One region of the Mesorhizobium sp. M0514 genome, then DNA from elsewhere that is predicted to be linked to it. Evidence: riboswitches for the same ligand, from Rfam matches in the RefSeq annotation. Region 1 holds a riboswitch; the other holds the start of a gene.

Region 1 (3,187 bases):
GAAGGCGACCTGTTTCTTGCGCTCCTCGGTGATGCTCATCGAGGCGATGATGGCGTCGAACTTTTTCGCCTGCAGCGCCGGGATGATGCCGTCCCAGTCCTGGGTGACGATCTCGCACTCGACCTTCATCTGCGCACACAGCGCATTGGCAATGTCGATGTCGAAGCCCTCGATCTTGCCGTCCGCGGTGATGGTGTTGAAGGGCGGATAAGCGCCCTCGGTGCCGATCTTCAATTTCTCCTGCGCCTCAGCCAGCGAGCCGGCCGATATCACCAGCATGGCAGCGCCCGCTGCCGATATGATCCATCTTGAAATCTGCATTTTGGTTCCCCTTGCGCGCCGTTCTCTTGCCGGCCACCGAAAGGCAGCCAAGCATGGTGAGGCAGCGCAGGCAAGTATTTTGCCTGACGGTGATCGAAGGTTCAGCCGGCGGGGCGGAAATGCTTGGAGAGCTTGAGGCCTTGCGCCTGGTAATTCGAGCCGAGATCGGTGCCGTAAAGCGCCTGCGGCCGCTTCAGCATGTGTTCGTAGACCAGCCGGCCGACGATCTGGCCGTGGTCGAGGATGAACGGCACTTCGTGGCTGCGCACTTCGAGCACCGCCCGGCTGCCGGTGCCGCCTGAGGCCGAATGGCCGAAGCCCGGATCGAAGAAGCCGGCATAGTGAACACGGAATTCGCCAACCAGCGGATCGAAGGGCGTCATCTCGGCGGCGTAGAGCGGCGGCACGTGCACGGCTTCGCGGCTGACCAGGATGTAGAACTCGTCCGGGTCGAGCACCAGTTCGCCGGCGCCGCTCTTATAGAGCGGCTCCCAGAAATCGACGGCATCCTGGGCGGCGCGCTTGTCGACATCGACCAAGCCGGTGTGATGCTTGCCGCGATAGCCGACCAGGCCGTTCTGGTCGCCGTCAAGATCGATCGACAGCGCAATGCCGCCGCCGGAAATGTTGGGCGGCTCGGTCGCCACCAGCATCTCGGCGCGGTGCAATTCGTTCAGTTCTGCCTCCGACAACAGCGCGTTGCCAGTGCGAAAGCGGATCTGCGACAGCCTCGATCCGGCGCGTACGACGATCGGGAAGGTGCGTGGACTGACTTCGAGATAAAGCGGCCCGTGATAGCCGGGGGCGATCTTGTCGAACTCATGGCCGCGATCGGTCATCACCCGGGTGAAGATGTCGAGCCGGCCGGTCGAGCTCTTCGGGTTGGCCGAGGCCGACACGTTTGGGGGCAGCGCCAGGCTTTCGAGCAGCGGCACGATGTAGACGCAGCCGGTTTCCAGCACCGCGCCCTCGGCGAGACTGAATTCGTGCAATTTCAGCCGGTGAAGCTTGTCGGCCACCAGATGATCGGGACCCGGCAGGAAGGAGGCGCGCACGCGAAAAGCCTTGTCGCCGAGCCTGAGATCGAGGCTCGCCGGCTGCACCTGGTCGACATCGAGCGCGCGCGGCGACTTCAGCGCGCCGGACTGAAACAGCGCGGAAATGTCCTGATCGGGAAGAATGCCTGTCTGCCGCAAAAGGCTGGCTCCGCTCCAAGGTCGGTCTCTTTGTGGCAGGTTCTTGCCGCAAAACCGCTGGATATTATTGCGGAACCTGCCTGGTACAAACCTCTTAATGAAGCCGGCAATTGACGCAAGCGCAGGTGAGGTCTAAAGGGTGGTTATCCCGTGGTGATTTGGCCGGTCGGCTTGCAGCCACGTTAAACAAGTCGCTAAAGGACCGTCGGGCCGCAAGGCCATATGGACCGGTTGCGACTTTCGCGGCCGGTTTTTTTGTGTCTGGAACAAAAGCCATGAGCACCAAGAAGCGTAACTGGAAACCTCAGACCGCACTCGTGCACGGGGGAACGCTGCGTTCCCAGTTCGGCGAGACGTCCGAAGCGATGTACCTCACCCAAGGCTATGTCTACGAGACGGCGCAGGCTGCCGAGGCCCGTTTCAAGGGCGAGGAGCCGGGCTTCATCTATTCGCGCTATGCCAACCCTACCGTCGACATGTTCGAAAAGCGCATGTGCGCGCTGGAGGGTGCCGAAGATGCGCGCGCAACGGCGTCCGGCATGGCGGCGGTGACGGCAGCGCTCCTGTGCAGCGCCAAGGCCGGCGACCATATCGTTGCGGCGCGCGCGCTGTTCGGCTCCTGCCGCTGGGTGGTGGAGACGCTGGCGCCGAAATACGGCATCGAGGCAACGCTGGTCGACGGCACCGACATCGCCAACTGGGAAAAGGCGGTGCGGCCGAACACGAAACTGTTCTTCCTGGAAAGCCCGACCAATCCGACGCTGGAAGTGGTCGACATCGCAGCGGTGGCGGCGCTCGCCACCTCGATCGGCGCCAGGCTGATCGTCGACAATGTCTTTGCCACGCCCTTGCAGCAGAAGCCCTTGCAGCTCGGCGCCCATATCGTCGTCTACTCCGCGACCAAGCACATTGACGGCCAGGGACGCTGTCTCGGCGGCATCATCCTGTCGGACAAGAAATGGATCGACGAGAATTTGCACGACTATTTCCGCCACACCGGCCCGAGCCTGTCGCCGTTCAACGCCTGGACGCTGCTCAAGGGCCTGGAGACGCTGCCGGTTCGGGTGCGCCAGCAGACGGAAAGCGCGGCCAAGATCGCGGATTTCCTGGCAGGACGGCCGGAAATCGCCCGCGTCATCTATCCCGGCCGCGCCGACCACCCGCAGGCCGACATCGTCAAGAAGCAGATGACAGGCGGATCGACGCTGATCTGCCTCGACGTCAAGGGCGGCAAGCAGGCGGCCTTCGCCTTGCAGAACGCGCTCGACATCGTGCTGATCTCCAACAATCTCGGCGACGCCAAGAGCCTGATCACCCATCCGGCGACCACCACGCACAAGAACCTCAGCGACGAAGCTCGCGCCGAGCTTGGCATCGGGCCGGGAACGCTCAGGCTGTCGGTCGGTCTTGAGGATACGGACGATCTGCTGGAGGACGTTGCGCAGGCGCTGAAGGCAGCCGGATAGGCCGCGAGGCGTCACGCTCCCGACGAAACCTCTTCCAGTTCGGCCGTCTTGGTGCCGATGGTCATGATGTTGCCGCGCCAGTCGACGGCGCCGCTCAGCCAGCCGCGCGCCCAGATGGCGGGAAGCATCATGTCGCGCACCATCATCGCCGGGACCATGCGCAGCGACAGGTGCCAGCCCTTGGCCGCGGCCAGCGCGCATTCG
Region 2 (3,187 bases), on a different contig from region 1:
CCGACCAGCGCGATCTTTTCAAACATCGGTGCTGTCATTGTTTCAGCTTTTCAGGAATGTCGTGAGGGCATCGATGACGCCGCGATTTGCTTCTTCGGTGCCGACGCTCATGCGCAGCGCATTGGGAAAGCCATAGCCGGTAACGCGCCGCAATATATAGCCGCGCTGGGTGAGGTAATCGTCCGCCGCCTCAGCCGAATGCCTCTTGTCGTCGGGAAAGTGGATGAGGACGAAATTGCCGACGCTGGGCGTCACGCGCAGCCCAAGCTTCGTCAGTTCTTCATTCAACCAGGTAAGCCAGGTCTCGTTGTGCAACGAACTGCGCTCGACATGGGCGCGGTCGCGGATGGCGGCAATGCCGGCCTCGATCGCTGTTGCGTTGACGTTGAAAGGGCCGCGGATGCGGTTGATGGCATCGACGATGTGCAGTGGGCCATACATCCAGCCGATGCGCGCGCCGCCAAGGCCGAGCTTGGAGAAGGTGCGGGTCATGACCACATTCTGCGCGCTGCCCGCCAGCTCGATACCTGCCTCATAGTCATTGCGCCTGACATACTCGGCATAGGCCGCGTCCAGCACCAGAAGCACGTTGCCTGGGAGCGCGGCATGCAGGCGGCGGACCTCCTGGAACGGCAGATAGGTGCCGGTCGGGTTGTTGGGATTGGCGAGGAAGATGATTTTGGTCCGCGGCGTCACCGCGGCCAGGATCGCGTCGACGTCGGCGCGCTCCTCGGTTTCCTTCACAGCAACCGGCTTGGCCCCCGCCGACTGAATGTAGATCTTGTAGACCATGAAGGCATGTTCGGTAAAAATCGCCTCATCGCCTGGCGCAAGATAGGTCTGCGCCAGCAGGCCAAGTATCTCGTCGGAACCGTTGGAGCAGATGATGTTTGCCGGGTTGAGGCCGTGCACCTCGGCGATCGCCTCGCGCAGCCGGCGGGCGGTGCCGTCGGGATAGACATCAAGCTTGCTGGCCACTTCGCGCGCGGCCTCGATCGCCTTCGGCGACGGGCCGAGCGGGTTCTCGTTCGACGACAATTTATGGACCTTGGCGACGCCGGCAGGTGCCGTGCTCTTGCCCGGTACATAGGCGTCGATGTCCATGATGCCCGCGCGGGGCGTCGGCCGTGCCTTGCCCGCTGTCTTGTCCATGTCGCAAATCCATCCAGAATGCCTCCGTCCGGAGGCCGCAGCGGAAATACAAGCCGTAGCCGCGAATGTCGAGAGGCGGGCATAGCTGGCCGTTGACGCCGGGCCGCACGAGTTCTAGAAGAACGCAACAGTTCCGTGGTGATTTGGCCGGTCGGCTTGCAGCCACGTTAAACAACTCGCTAAAGGGCCGTTTGCGTGACGTAACCGGCTTTGCGATCGCATTGCCGGTTTTTTATTGCCTGACGGCGGGCAAGGAGAGTCACATGGCCGCGCTCCGCGCTACAAAAACCAACAACGAGGCCGACAGCCCGTCGAGCCCGGTGTTGCGTTTTGGCCCTGACAAGCCGCTGAAGCTCGACGCCGGCACGCTTTTGTCGCCGTTCCAGATCGCCTACCAGACCTATGGCACCCTCAACGATGCCCGCACCAACGCCATCCTGGTCTGCCACGCGCTGACCGGCGACCAGCATGTCGCCAACACCAATCCGGTGACCGGCAAGCCCGGCTGGTGGGAAGTGCTGATCGGTCCCGGCAAGATCATCGACACCAACCGCTTCTTCGTCATCTGCTCCAACGTCATCGGCGGGTGCCTCGGCTCCACCGGTCCGGCCTCGACCAATCCCGCCACCGGCAAGCCCTACGGCCTCGACCTGCCAATCATCACCATCCGCGACATGGTGCGGGCGCAATTGATGCTGGTCGACCATTTCGGCATCGAAAAGCTGTTTTGCGTGCTCGGCGGCTCGATGGGCGGCATGCAGGTGCTGGAATGGGCATCGTGCTATTCCGAGCGCGTCTTCTCGGCCCTGCCGATCGCCACAGGCGCACGCCATTCCTCGCAGAACATCGCCTTCCACGAGGTCGGCCGGCAGGCCGTCATGGCCGATCCGGACTGGCATGGCGGCAAATATTTCGAGCACGGCAAGCGCCCGGAAAAGGGGCTCGCCGTGGCGCGCATGGCCGCCCACATCACCTATCTGTCGGAAGCCGCCCTGCATCGGAAATTCGGCCGCAATCTGCAGGACCGCGAAGCACTGACCTTCGGTTTCGACGCAGATTTCCAGATCGAAAGCTATCTGCGCCACCAGGGCATGACATTCGTCGACCGCTTCGACGCCAACTCCTACCTCTACATGACCCGTTCGATGGATTATTTCGACCTCGCCGCCGACCATGGCGGCCGGTTGGCAGATGCCTTTGCCGGGACCAAGACCCGCTTCTGCCTGGTGTCCTTCACCTCGGACTGGCTGTTCCCGACCGAGGAGAGCCGCTCGATCGTGCATGCGCTCAACGCCGCCGGCGCCTCCGTCTCCTTCGTCGAGATCGACACCGACCGCGGCCATGATGCCTTCCTGCTCGATGAACCCGAACTGTTTGCCGCCATCAAGGGCTTCATCGGCTCGGCGGCCCGCGCAAGGGGGCTCGCCTCATGAGCGTCAATGGCAGCCAGCGCGTCGACCTCGAAGTCGTGGCCAACCTGATACCGCCGCAGTCGCGGGTGCTCGATGTCGGCTCCGGCGACGGCCTGCTGCTCGAACTCCTGCAGGAGACCAAGCAGGTCGACGGCCGCGGGCTGGAGCTGTCGCAGCGCGGCGTCAATGAATGCGTGGCGCGCGGTCTCTCGGTCATCCAGGGCGATGCCGATACCGACCTCGAATTCTATCCGGACAAGGGTTTTGACTTCGTCGTCCTGTCTCAGACGCTGCAGGCGACCCGCAACCCGAAGCTGGTGCTCGACGAGCTGCTGCGAATCGGCAACCGCGCCATCGTCTCCTTCCCCAATTTCGGCCACTGGCGGGTGCGGCTGTCGCTGTTCGTCAATGGCCGGATGCCGGTGACCGCGGACCTGCCCTATTCCTGGTACGACACGCCCAACATCCATTTCTGCACCATCCGCGACTTCGTCAATCTGGTCGAGGAACTCGGCGCTTCGGTCGAGAAAGCCACCGCGCTCGACGGCAACGGCCAGAAGATCGGCCTGTCGATGCCATGGTGGTTCTGGAATTTCTTCGGCCAGCAAGCGGTGTTCTTGCTG

The links. A riboswitch is a leader RNA that binds a small molecule or an ion and turns the genes downstream of it on or off. The one in region 1 is predicted to bind S-adenosylmethionine.
Region 2: linked by a shared signal. The riboswitch ahead of metX (homoserine O-acetyltransferase MetX) and the one ahead of NKI61_RS00275 (O-succinylhomoserine sulfhydrylase) in region 1 are both predicted to bind S-adenosylmethionine.

The regions. Positions count from the first base shown of each region.
Region 1 is NZ_JAMYQZ010000001.1:54,380-57,566, forward strand. It holds gene NKI61_RS00265 (ABC transporter substrate-binding protein) at 1-321, opposite strand, end outside; gene NKI61_RS00270 (2'-deoxycytidine 5'-triphosphate deaminase) at 423-1,517, opposite strand; SAM riboswitch at 1,658-1,735, shown strand; gene NKI61_RS00275 (O-succinylhomoserine sulfhydrylase) at 1,793-2,983, shown strand; gene NKI61_RS00280 (ceramide glucosyltransferase) at 2,995-3,187, opposite strand, start outside.
Region 2 is NZ_JAMYQZ010000021.1:73,794-76,980, reverse strand. It holds gene NKI61_RS11610 (prephenate/arogenate dehydrogenase family protein) at 1-38, opposite strand, end outside; gene hisC (histidinol-phosphate transaminase) at 43-1,152, opposite strand; SAM riboswitch at 1,278-1,355, shown strand; gene metX (homoserine O-acetyltransferase MetX) at 1,416-2,585, shown strand; gene metW (methionine biosynthesis protein MetW) at 2,582-3,187, shown strand, end outside.